Regions from separate parts of the Pseudarthrobacter sp. P1 genome, predicted to be linked through region 2. Evidence: riboswitches for the same ligand, from Rfam matches in the RefSeq annotation. Region 2 holds a riboswitch; the other holds the start of a gene.
What was found. Region 2 has a riboswitch for cyclic di-AMP ahead of ACQCSX_RS17525 (C40 family peptidase). Riboswitches for the same ligand answer to the same signal wherever they lie in the genome.

Region 1 (5,818 bases), 260 kb from region 2:
GTACGTCATCAAGCCGGCGCAGTGAGGGCCTTCCACCCCTCCACCTGGCATCTGCGGACCAAATTTGTCGCGGCCACCATGGTGCTGCTGACCGCCATCTGCGCGGTGGTGGGCATGGTCAGCTACACGGCCGTCCAGCTCTCGCTCGACAGCCAGCTCGACGCCGCCCTGGCCTCTGCATCGCACCGGGCCGCGGCCTTTGGCGGCGCCGGTTCCTCCGGTGGCAGCACCGGGTCGGGCACGCCGCGGCCCAATCCGCTCGATGCCCGGGGAACCGGCGTGGGCACCTTTACCGCGCGGCTGGCCGCCGACGGCACAGTGGCGAGCGCCGGCATTCTCTCGGTGGGGACGGCGCAGCCGCAGATCACCAACGATGATGCCAGGATCCTGGCGGAGCTGGCCGTGCCGGTGCCTACGGACGGGCAGCCGCCGGTGCAGCCCGCCATGAACCCGGTGGACCGGACCCTGTCGATCGGCGACTACCGGCTCGCCGCCGTCGGCCTCTCCACCGGCGAGACCATCGTGACCGGCCTGCCGTTGGAGGCCCAGCACAACACCCTGGTCGCCCTGCTGCGGACCATTGTGGTGGTCTCGGCGGCCGGGTTGCTGGCGCTGGGACTCGTGGGGACGATCATCATCCGGCGGACCCTGCGCCCGCTGGAGGAGTTGTCGGCCGTTGCCACCCGCGTGTCCAAGCTGCAGCTGGACGCCGGCGAGGTGGCCCTGGCCGAGCGCGTGCCCCCCGCCGCCGCCAACCCGGCCACGGAGGTGGGGAACGTGGGCCACGCCTTCAACAACATGCTGGACAACGTCGCCAACGCGCTGGAGGCCCGCCAGCGCAGCGAGATGCAGGTGCGCCGCTTCGTGGCCGATGCCAGCCACGAGCTCCGCACCCCCCTGACGGCCATCCGCGGCTACACCGAACTGCTGCGGATCAGTGAAGACCTCACGCCCGACGGCGGCAAATCGCTGGAGCGGGTGGAACAGCACAGCGCACGGATGGCGCGGCTCGTGGAGGACCTGCTGCTGCTGGCGCGGCTGGACGAGGGGCGTGCCCCGCAGCGGGCACCCATGGATCTGACCGAGGTCCTGGTGGAGACGGTGAGCGATGTCCAGGTCGCGGCGCCCGGACACCGCTGGGAGCTGGACCTTCCGGAGGATCCGGTGGTGGTCCAGGCCGACGCCGAGCAGCTGCGGGCGCTGCTGCTGAACCTGCTCAGCAACGCGCACAAACACACGCCGCCCGGCACCACCGTCGTGGCCGGCATGCGGCAATCGCCCGGCGGATCGGTGGTGGTCACCGTGTCCGACAACGGCCCGGGTGTTCCGGAGGCGTTCCAGGACAAGGCCTTCGACCGCTTTGCGCGGGCCGATTCCGCGCGCTCGGGGGCGGTACCCAGCACGGGCCTGGGCCTGGCGATCGTGCAGGCCATCGCGCAGGCCCACGGCGCCCGGATCAGCCTGTCCAGCCGGCCGGGGTTCACCCGGTTCTCGCTGGAGCTGCCGGCATCCTAGACCACCCGCCCGGACAGTGCGGTTAGTGGTGCAGCGCCCGCCGGAGCGAGAGCGGTGCGTAGTGCCGCACCTGCTCGCGGACCTGGTCGCGCAGCCGCACCTCGTTGCGCCGGTTCATCAGCACCAGGGCCCAGGCACCGGCGGCGAGGGCCACCGCTGCGCCGATCCCCAGCGACCACCGGGCACCGAACTCGCTGCCGATCCAGCCCACCAGCGGGGCGCCGATGGGCGTGCCGCCCTGCAGGACCACCATGTACACGGCCAGCACGCGCCCGCGCATGGCCGGATCGGTGGAGAGCTGCACGGTGGTGTTGGCGGCGTTCATGAAGGTCAGCGCGGCCAGCCCCAACGGGATCAGGGCCAGCGCGTACAGCCAGTAGCTGGGCATCGAGGCGGCGATGGCGGCAAAGACGCCAAAGGCCAGCACGCCGCCCAGCACGTAGAGCATCCGGGTGTTCTTGCGCCGCGCGGCCAGCAGCGCCGCGGCGAGCGTGCCCACGGCCATGATGGAGCCAAGCATCCCGTACTCCCCCGCGCCCTTGTGGAACACCTCGGTGGCCATCAGGGCGTTGGTGAGCTGGAAGTTCATGCCGAAGGTGCCCACCAGGAACACCAGCACCATGATCATCATCAGGTCCGGGCGCTGGCGGATGTAGGCCAGCCCCTCGCGGATCTGGCCCTTGCCGCGCGGGGCCTTGGCCACCGGGTGCAGTTCCTCGGGCCGCATCCGCAGCAGGGAGACCAGCACCGCGGCAAAGCTTGCCGCGTTGACCAGGAAGGCCGGGCCGGTGCCCAGCCAGGCGATGACCAGGCCGGCGACGCCGGGGCCGGCCAGCCGGGCCAGGTTGAAGGAGGCACTGTTGAGGGCGACGGCGTTGGGCACGTCGCGGGTCTCCACCACCTCCGACACAAAGGCCTGCCGGGCCGGTGCGTCGAAGGCACTGGCGACGCCAAGGGCCAGCGCAAGGGCGTAGACCTGCCAGAGCACTGCGGTGTCGGTGACCACCAGCAGGCCCAGCACCAGAGCGCACAGGCCCATGGTGGTTTGGGTCATCAGCAGCAGCTTGCGCTTGTCCATCCGGTCCGCCAGCAGGCCGGCATAGGGTCCCAGGAAGATGATCGGCAGGAACTGCAGCCCGGTGGTGATGCCGACGGCGGTGCCGGAGTTGTTGGTCAGCACGGTCAGGACCAGCCAGTCCTGGGCCACCCGCTGCATCCAGGTGCCAATGTTGGAAACCAATGCCCCGCCCACCCAGAGCCGGTAGTTGTATACCTTCAGGGCACGGAACATGGTGCTCATTTTGCGCTCATCTCCGCAAGGATCGCGGCCGCGCGGCGCAGGACGGCGCGGTCTTCCGAGCTGAGTTTGGCCACCCGTTTGGCCAGCCATTCGGTGCGTTTGGTGCGGGCCGCGCTGTGTGCGGCCGTCCCGGCGTCGGCGATCCACACCAGTACCTGGCGGCCGTCCGTCGGATGCGCCACGCGCTCCACGAAGCCCGAGGCCTCAAGCGAATTCACAATCCGGGTCATGGACGGGGCGGAGATGTTTTCCCGCTCGGCCAGCGCCCGCAGGGTCATGGGGCCGCGGGCCACGGCGGCCAGCACCGAATACTGCCCGGGGGAAAGCGTTTCGGAACTGGCCTCTGCCCGGAGCCGGCGCGAGGTGCGCATGATGGCAATCCGAAGCTCCACCGGGAGCGGCCCGGGAGCGGGGTTTTTGGTTGTGCTCTTGGCGGAATTTCGCGCCGTGGTTTCTGCAATTTTTGATGCTGGTGTGTGTGCCATGAAAGTCATCTACCTGTAGCTGCGTTGCGTATCACTCGTGTTTTGTGTAGTTCCCATCCTAGATCCTTAGCAATGCTAAGTAAATGTTCGGCTGGTCACAGGGGTGTCTTGCCGTTACCAAAGCGTGACTATGAGCCAGTCGGTCTGTACAGTGGGTAGTGTGCCGACTGCAGCCAACAGGCTGCCTGGCATCCCCGGACGGTTCGCCGAGCTCTGCCGCCGCCCGAGGCCCGTTCAATCTTTGGCAGAGACGGGGGACCCACGATTTGCGGGCCTCCACCACTGGAAGCCCTTGGGGTTAAGCCGCGCCTTGCGCGCGGCCGGATGCTCTCCATCCGAACCCGACAGCTCACCTCGCAGGCGTTGAGAGAGGCTAATCCGCATGTCCAAGAACCCACAGCACGGCCGCCGCCGTGCCCAGCCGGCGCACAAAGAGTCGCTGGCACTGCAGCTGTGGAACGCAGCACCCAAGCCCACCGCCGCCGGACAGCGCATGGCCGCTGTCGCCGTCGCGGGCGCCCTCCTGGTGGGTGCAGGTCTGGCCGAGGCGCCCGGGGAGCAGGCCACGGCCGCGGGCCTGAACACTCCGCTGTCCGCCGATGAGGCCCTGGTCGACGCCCCGGTGGCAGCGGACAGCAGCGTTGCGGTGTCCTTTACCCGCCCCGCCGTGGCGTCCAGCAGTGCAAACACCACCAACGTCCCGGACATCAAGGGCAATGCCAGCTCGGTGGTCCCCGTGGGAGCCAACGGCGGGGCGGTCAACGACCCCGCCGGCGCCCAGGCCTTCGCGGCCTCCAAGCTTGCCGACTTTGGCTGGGGCCAGGACCAGATGAAGTGCCTGATTCCGCTGTGGAACCGTGAGTCCGACTGGACCACCACTGCCGAGAACTCCTCCAGCCTGGCCTACGGCATCGCCCAGTCGCTGCCGGCCTCCAAGATGGACTCCGTGGGCACCGACTGGCGCACCAACTACCAGACCCAGATCACCTGGGGCATGGGCTATATCAAGAACCGTTATGGCAACCCGTGCGGCGCCTGGGGGCACGAAACCTCCATCGGCTGGTACTAGGCCACCCCGCTGGACCAACCCGCGGACCGCTGGACGAGGAAGGGCCGGACGCTGCAGCGTCCGGCCCTTCCTCGTCCAGCAACAGATTCTTTAGTCCACCACGCCATAGAGGCGGTCGCCGGCGTCGCCCAGGCCGGGAACGATGTAGGAGTTCTCGTCCAGCTTCTCGTCGATCGAGGCCAGCACGATGGTGACGTTCTTGCCCTCGAGCTCCTGGCGCAGGATCTCAAGACCCTCCGGGGCGGCCAGCAGGCAGATGCAGGTAATGTCCGCAGCTCCCCGGGCAAAGAGGAACTTGATGGCCTCGCGCAGCGTTCCGCCGGTGGCCAGCATGGGGTCCAGCACGTAGACCTGGCGGCCGGTCAGGTTGTCCGGGAGGCGCTCGGCGTAGGTGATCGCTTCGAGTGTCTCCTCGTTGCGGGCCATGCCCAGGAAGCCGACCTCCGCCGTCGGGAGCAGGCGGACCATGCCTTCGAGCATGCCCAACCCGGCGCGCAGGATGGGGACCACCAACGGGGTGGGCTTCACCAGACCGGTGCCCACGGTGGAGGTGACGGGGGTTTCAATGTTCACGGGTTCAACGCGCACCTCGCGGGTGGCCTCGTAGGCCAGCAGGGTGACGAGCTCCTCCGTCAGCTGCCGGAAGACCGGCGACGGGGTGTTCTTGTCCCTAAGAACCGTGAGTTTGTGGGCTACAAGCGGGTGGTCCGCAACGATGACGCGCATAGATAAAAGCTACCATTGAGCCGTGCCGACTATCCCGGAAACCCGCCAACACGAGTCCATCCCCACACCCAGCAGCCACCTTGAGTGGATGGACCTGGCGCTGGCTCAGGCCCGCGGGGCGCTGGCGACGGCGGACGTTCCCATTGGCGCCCTCGTGATTGGGCCCGACGGCGCGGTGCTTGGCACCGGGCGCAACGAACGCGAGGCGCACGGGGACCCCACGGCACACGCCGAGGTGGTGGCCATCCGCCAGGCGGCGGCCGCCCTGGGCGAGTGGCGGCTGGCCGGCTGCACACTGGTGGTCACCCTGGAACCGTGCACCATGTGTGCCGGGGCCATCGTGCTGGCCCGGGTGCCGCGGGTGGTCTTTGGCGCCTGGGACGAGAAGGCCGGGGCCGCCGGCAGCGTGTTCGATGTGCTGCGCGAGCGCCGGCTCAACCACTGGGTGGAGGTCTTCCCCGGCGTCCGCCAGGACGAGTGCGCCGCCCTGCTGAAGGACTTCTTCGCCAGCCACCGCGCCGACTGACCGGAATCCGCCAGCGCCAAGGCCGGCCACCGATCAGAGGGGAAGCGGCCGGTTCTCCACGACGCTCTTCATGACGAGCGTCGAGCTCAGGCGCTGGACGCCGGGCAGGGTGGAGATGCGGTCGTCATAGAGCTGCTGGAAGGCAGGCAGGTCGCGGGCGATGACCTGCAGCAGGTAGTCGGGGTCGCCGAAAAGCC
Region 2 (5,818 bases):
ACGGTTTCCAGCAGCGCCGCGGCCTCTGCCTCGGGGCCGACGACGGCCATGGGCACGCGGCAGCCCGGCCTCTCCAGCACCGACCGCACGGCGGCCACCGTGCGGGCCAACAGCGCCTCGCCGTCGTACTCCAGTGCCGCCTTGGACACCCCGCCCAACCGGGAGGACCGCCCCCCGGCCAGCACAATTGCGCTCTGCGCCACCGCCAACCCCGCCATCATTCCCCTTCCAACCACGCGAACAAGCACTTGCGGATAGTGTTGGGCCCCCACACTAGCCGCAAGCGCTTGTTCGGCGGAGTGGAAGGGGCGTTAAACGCGCGCAGCCCCCACCTGGACAGTGGGGGCTGGTGCGGTGCGATCGGACCTAGTGGCCGATGGCGATGAAGACCGGGCCGGAACCCAGGTAGGCGCTTGCCACGGCGGTGGTGCCACCGTTGAAGCCGCCGTGCACGGCCTGGCCGTTGCCAACGTATACGGCGATGTGCGGGACACCGGCGCCGGCGTTGCCGTAGTAGATCAGGTCGCCCGGCTGTGCCTCGGCGGCGGAGACGGTGCGGCCCAGGGACAGGTAGCCGGCCGGCCAGCCGTGGTAGAAGATGCCTGCGGCAGCAAGGGAGTTGCTGGCCAGCGCGGTGCAGTCCTGCATGACACCCAGCTGGGAGTACGCAGCAGCGGCGATCGTGGCGCCAACACCGCTGGCAACAATGGGAGCCGTGCCGGTGCCCGGGGTGCCGTTGGAGGCGGCCGGAGCAGCGGCCAGCGCGGCGCCGGGGCCCTGTACGGTGGCGACGTCGTTGCTCTTGACCTCGACGACGGGCTTGACAACCTCGGGGGCCGGGGTGGAGCTCACGGCCGGGCTGGCGAAGGAGATCTTCACGGTGGAGGCCGCGGTGACGGCCTCGGCAGCCTCGGTGTTGACGTTCAGGGTGGAGGTTGCGTCAGCAGTGCGCTCCACGGTGGGTTCGGCCGCGTTGGCGGCGATTCCGGAGGTCAGGACCAGTCCGGAAGCGGCAGCGATGACAGCTGCCTGGCGGCCTACGCCACCTGCGTTGTTGCTAACAGCCTTGGCAATGACTGAGATCGAGCTGGTCTTGGTGACCTCGGCGCGGTGCCGTGCAATCGGTGCACGAGTCGTCATGTAATGCTCTCTTTCGATGTCCTCAAGCTGGAGGGGGTTCAGCTTTCTGGTGTTTCGGGCTCGGCGGAAGATTGGGCGGCCCGCCGGCCCGCCTGTGCAAGTTACGGGAGGGTGTAGAAAACGCTGGTTCCAGTGGCCGACGCCGGCAGGAGCAAGGTGCCCTGGCTCGGGTTCAGCGCGCTGATGACCATGCCGTTGCCGACGTAGATGCCGACGTGGACGCCGCCGTTCTGGACCACCAGGTCACCCGGCTGCGGGTTGGCGGTGGGAACCATGACGCTCCACTGGTTGACGCGCGGGATGGAGATGCCGGCCTGGGCGTAGGCCCACTGGACAAATCCGGAGCAGTCCCAGCCGCCCGGGCTGGTGCCGCCCCAAACGTAGGGGGAACCGATGCCGGCGTAGGCGGCAGCGGCAACGCCGGCCTGTCCCGCGCCGACCATGGCGGCCGGAGCCGCAGCGGCCGCAGCAGGCACGGTGGCGGCAGCGGGCGCAGTGGCGGGTGCGGCAGCCGGAGCGGCGGCCTCTACGGTGTCGGCCTTGGCTGCCACCTGGGCAACCACGGGGGCTGCCACCAGCTCCGAGGAGACCTCGGTGCGGGCAAAAGAAACAGCCGCGGTGGCGGGGACCGTTACGGGGGTCTCGGCAACCTGGACGGCTGAGGAAGTTTCGGTGCTCACGGGGCCGGATTCGGCGGCCTGGGCAGGGAGGCCAATGCTGACGATGAGGCCGGAGGCGGCTGCAACGACAGCGGCCTGGCGGCCAAAGGTCCCGGCATTGGACGAGACTGCTTTAGAAATAGCCGCAAGCGGGTTCACGCTTGCAGAGGGCGCACGGTGGCGCCCAAGGACGGTGTTTGAAGACACGACTAGAGCCTCTCCCAATGCCTGCGAGGTAAGCTGTCGGATTCGGATGGGAGTCACCCGGCCGCTCCACATTCCCATCGGTTGACCCGTGGAATGCTTCGCGGCTTCACCCCAAGGGCTTCTTTGGAAAGAAGCCCGAAATTGGTTCCCCCGCCTCTGCCAGACGAATGTTGCGAACGGACCGCAGGTGGTGGCAGAGCTAGGCAATCCACGTGCGGGCGCCCCCTTTTATTGGAAGGAGGCGCACTTACGACGGTACAGGAGTTTCAAATCAATGTCACGTTAAGATCACGGAACATTGTGGAAATCGTGATCTTCCGCCTCTAGCTTTTTAGAGCCAACCGAGCGGGTCGACGGTCTTGCCATCGATCATCACTTCGAAGTGCAGGTGGCAGCCGGTGGAGGCTCCCGTGGTGCCGCTGAGGGCCAGTTCCTGGCCGCGGGTGAGCTTCTGGCCCACCTTGACCTCAATGGAGGAGAGGTGGTTGTACGTGCTGGAGAGCCCGTTGCCATGGTCAATCACCACGCGGTTTCCGCCGCCATAGGGGTGCCAGCCGGCAAAGGTCACGGTGCCGCCGGCGGCAGCGTGGACGGGCGTGCCACAGGCGATGGCGAAGTCCTGGCCGGTGTGCTCTTCGCCCAGCTGGCCGGTGAGCGGGTTCACGCGGGCACCGAAGCCCGACGTGGGGGTCAGCGAGTCCAGCGGAGCGCCAAGGGTTCCCTTGGCGGCCGCGGGCGTGACCTTGGCGGCGGTGGCAGTCAGGGTCTGGTGCAACTTGCCGTCGGCGTCCAGCGAGCTGCCCACGGACGGGCGGGAGAAGGAGACGGATGCGGCGGAGTCTGCTGTCACCATGGCCGCTTCTGCGGCCACAGAGCCGGTGCCTTCGGTGGCCAAGGCCGGGGTTGTGCCGGGGACCGTGACGGCCAGGGCCAGTCCCGTCACGGCCAGCGCAATGCCGACCTTCTGGCCGGCGCCGGTGGCGACGGCCAGGTCCGAGAGCTGGCGGGCGGTGCCGCCGAGGCCGCGGTGGCGGGTGCGCTGTTCGGCGCGGATTGCATCGCGGCGGCTAAGCGTGCTGGCCGCCGCGGGTGCCGCCATAACAAGGTCGACGGCGGAGGGCGTGGCGGGCAGGTTGCCGCCGGCGCGGCGTCGGCCGTGCTGTTTCTCGATGGACAAGTTTCTAAGCCTCTCTTGTACACCTGCGGAGTTAGCTGTCGGATTCGAGTCAGAGACTTGCGTCAACTCGGCCCGGCGCAACGCCCGCACAGGGCACAGGCACCTGAAGGAAGGGATGCATCTGTGCAGATCGTGCGGCCGCCGTGAACGGACTTCACCCCAAGGCCACGGTCAATACCGCAGCCGGAAAAGTGGTTCCTCCGCCCTGCCTGTCAAGGATGTAAGCCACTCTCCGCAGGCAAGGCTCGGCGCCGGAGAATGTAACGCTTTGGTATCAGCGTCTGGTAACCACTATACGTGAATCGGATCAGACCGTGACCTGCTTGTTACCTAAGCTGTGGAGAACTGGTGGGTTGTCCGATATCCAGTGTGCGTTAGCCGACCGTCACAAAGACGTGGCCGGCAACTTCCGGCGGGAGCTCCAAGGCACCTTCGATGCCCGGCACGCGGACGGAAATGTACTCGCCCACCTGCTCCAGGGAAATCTTCGCCCCGGGGCGCATGCCACCCTCGTCCAGCTGGGTCAGCAGCTCCGGTTCCACCTGGATACGCTCGGACAAGCGGGCGATGCGGACACTGCTGCCAGCGGTGTAGTTTTCCATGACATCGATCAGGTTCACGACGCCGTCGGTGAAGGACGCCGGGGCCGGCCCGCCCAGCTCTTCCAGGCCGGGGATCGGGTTGCCGTACGGGGATTCCGCGGGGTGGCCGAGCAGGTCAAAGAGCCGCTGTTCCACGCGCTCGCTCATCACGTGCTCCCACCGGCAGGCCTCGTCATGGACGTAGGCCCAATCCAGGCCGATGACATCGGAGAGCAGCCGTTCGGCCAGGCGGTGCTTGCGCATCACCTTGGTGGCCTTGTCGCGGCCCAGCGCGGTCAGCTCCAGGTGCCTGTCGCCGGAAACCACCACCAGGCCATCGCGCTCCATCCGCCCGACGGTCTGGGAGACGGTGGGCCCCGAGTGGTGCAGACGCTCGGCAATGCGCGCCCGCAGCGCAACAATGTTCTCTTCTTCGAGCTCCAAAATGGTCCGAAGGTACATTTCCGTTGTGTCGATCAGGTCCGTCATGTCAACACCCTCCTGGCGTTTGAAGTTCAGTGGGTGGCCTTGGTCACAGATGCCGCGGTTCACCGTTGGCGCTGCTGGCGCACGCCCCCACCCATCCTACGTTCGTATTACGCCGGTTAGTTCTCAGCGCACGTCTGCGGCAGAATTGTCCATAGCCTCCGGGCCGCCACCCACCGCCAATTTCTTTGGAGCCACTTGTGAGCGAATCCACTGCCCTGACCATTCCCGCAGATTTGCTGCCCGCGGACGGACGGTTCGGTGCCGGCCCGTCCAAGGTCCGCGCAGAGCAGGTGGAGGCACTTGCCGCCGCCGGCCGCAACCTCCTGGGCACCTCCCACCGCCAGGCGCCCGTGAAGAACCTCGTGGGCGAGGTCCGCAGCGGCCTGAGCCAGTTCTTCAAGGCCCCCGAAGGCTACGAAGTCATCTTGGGCGTGGGCGGTTCCACCGCATTCTGGGACATCGCCAGCTTTGGCCTGGTGGAGAAGAAGGCCCAGCACCTGAGCTTCGGCGAGTTTGGCTCCAAGTTTGCCTCCGCCACCAACAAGGCCCCGTTCATTGAGGCCTCCTCCATCATCACCTCCGAGCCCGGCACCCGCCCGGTGTCGGTGGCCGAGGCCGGCGTGGACGTCTACGCCTGGCCGCAGAACGAGACCTCCACCGGCGTTGCCGCCCCGGTCAAGCGCGTTGACGGCGCCGACGACGATGCGCTGGTGGTCATCGATGCCACCTCCGCCGCCGGCGGCCTGCACGTGGACATCGACCAGGCCGATGTGTACTACTTTGCCCCGCAGAAGAACTTCGCCTCCGACGGCGGCCTGTGGCTGGGCCTGTTCTCCCCCGCCGCGCTGGAGCGTGCCGCCCGCATCAAGGCCAGCGGCCGCTGGATCCCGGACTTCCTGGACCTGCAGACGGCCATTGACAACTCCAAGCTGAACCAGACCTACAACACGCCCGCGCTGTCCACGCTGGTGTCGCTGAATTCCCAGGTGAAGTGGCTCAACGACAACGGCGGCCTTGACTTCGCCAGCGCCCGCACCGCCGATTCCGCCGGCCGCCTGTACTCCTGGGCCGAGTCCTCCGCCGTTGCGACGCCGTTCGTCGCCGATCCGGCCGACCGCTCCAACGTGATCGTCACCATCGACTTCGACGAGGGCGTCGACGCCGCCAAGGTGGCCAAGGTGCTGCGCGCCAACGGCATTGTGGACGTGGAGCCCTACCGCAAGCTCGGCCGCAACCAGCTGCGCGTGGCCACCTTCGTGGCCATCGACCCCGAGGATGTCACGGCGCTGACCCGCTGCATCGACTACGTGATTGAAAACCTCTAGCGGCCCCGGACGTTAGCACCCCTGCCGTGGGCGCCCCTCGATCTTCGAGGGGCGCCCACGGCGTTTTAACCCGAGCCTGCCACAGCGCCTCCCGCCCGGTTGCCGCGGGTCTCCCCCGGGCCAAATTAGCGCCGATCCGGCCGCTTTCCACGGGGCCTTCCCTGGCTGTGGGGCGTAAAATTCACAGGGTAGGAGGTGCCAAAATGACACTCGTATTAAGCAAAGCCACAACAGTCCTGC

Region 1: linked by a shared signal. The riboswitch ahead of ACQCSX_RS16385 (transglycosylase) and the one ahead of ACQCSX_RS17525 (C40 family peptidase) in region 2 are both predicted to bind cyclic di-AMP.

The regions. Positions count from the first base shown of each region.
Region 1 is NZ_CP189584.1:3,460,148-3,465,965, reverse strand. Features, by position in the region: gene ACQCSX_RS16405 (response regulator transcription factor) at 1-25, shown strand, start outside; gene ACQCSX_RS16400 (HAMP domain-containing sensor histidine kinase) at 79-1,515, shown strand; gene ACQCSX_RS16395 (MFS transporter) at 1,538-2,815, opposite strand; gene ACQCSX_RS16390 (MarR family winged helix-turn-helix transcriptional regulator) at 2,812-3,186, opposite strand; cyclic di-AMP (ydaO/yuaA leader) riboswitch at 3,522-3,677, shown strand; gene ACQCSX_RS16385 (transglycosylase) at 3,683-4,369, shown strand; gene upp (uracil phosphoribosyltransferase) at 4,460-5,095, opposite strand; gene tadA (tRNA adenosine(34) deaminase TadA) at 5,118-5,621, shown strand; gene ACQCSX_RS16370 (Lrp/AsnC family transcriptional regulator) at 5,655-5,818, opposite strand, start outside.
Region 2 is NZ_CP189584.1:3,719,991-3,725,808, reverse strand. Features, by position in the region: gene mobA (molybdenum cofactor guanylyltransferase) at 1-203, opposite strand, end outside; gene ACQCSX_RS17530 (NlpC/P60 family protein) at 367-1,140, opposite strand; gene ACQCSX_RS17525 (C40 family peptidase) at 1,242-1,958, opposite strand; cyclic di-AMP (ydaO/yuaA leader) riboswitch at 2,011-2,191, opposite strand; gene ACQCSX_RS17520 (M23 family metallopeptidase) at 2,338-3,183, opposite strand; cyclic di-AMP (ydaO/yuaA leader) riboswitch at 3,189-3,420, opposite strand; gene ACQCSX_RS17515 (metal-dependent transcriptional regulator) at 3,558-4,253, opposite strand; gene serC (phosphoserine transaminase) at 4,451-5,578, shown strand; gene ACQCSX_RS17505 (VOC family protein) at 5,782-5,818, shown strand, end outside.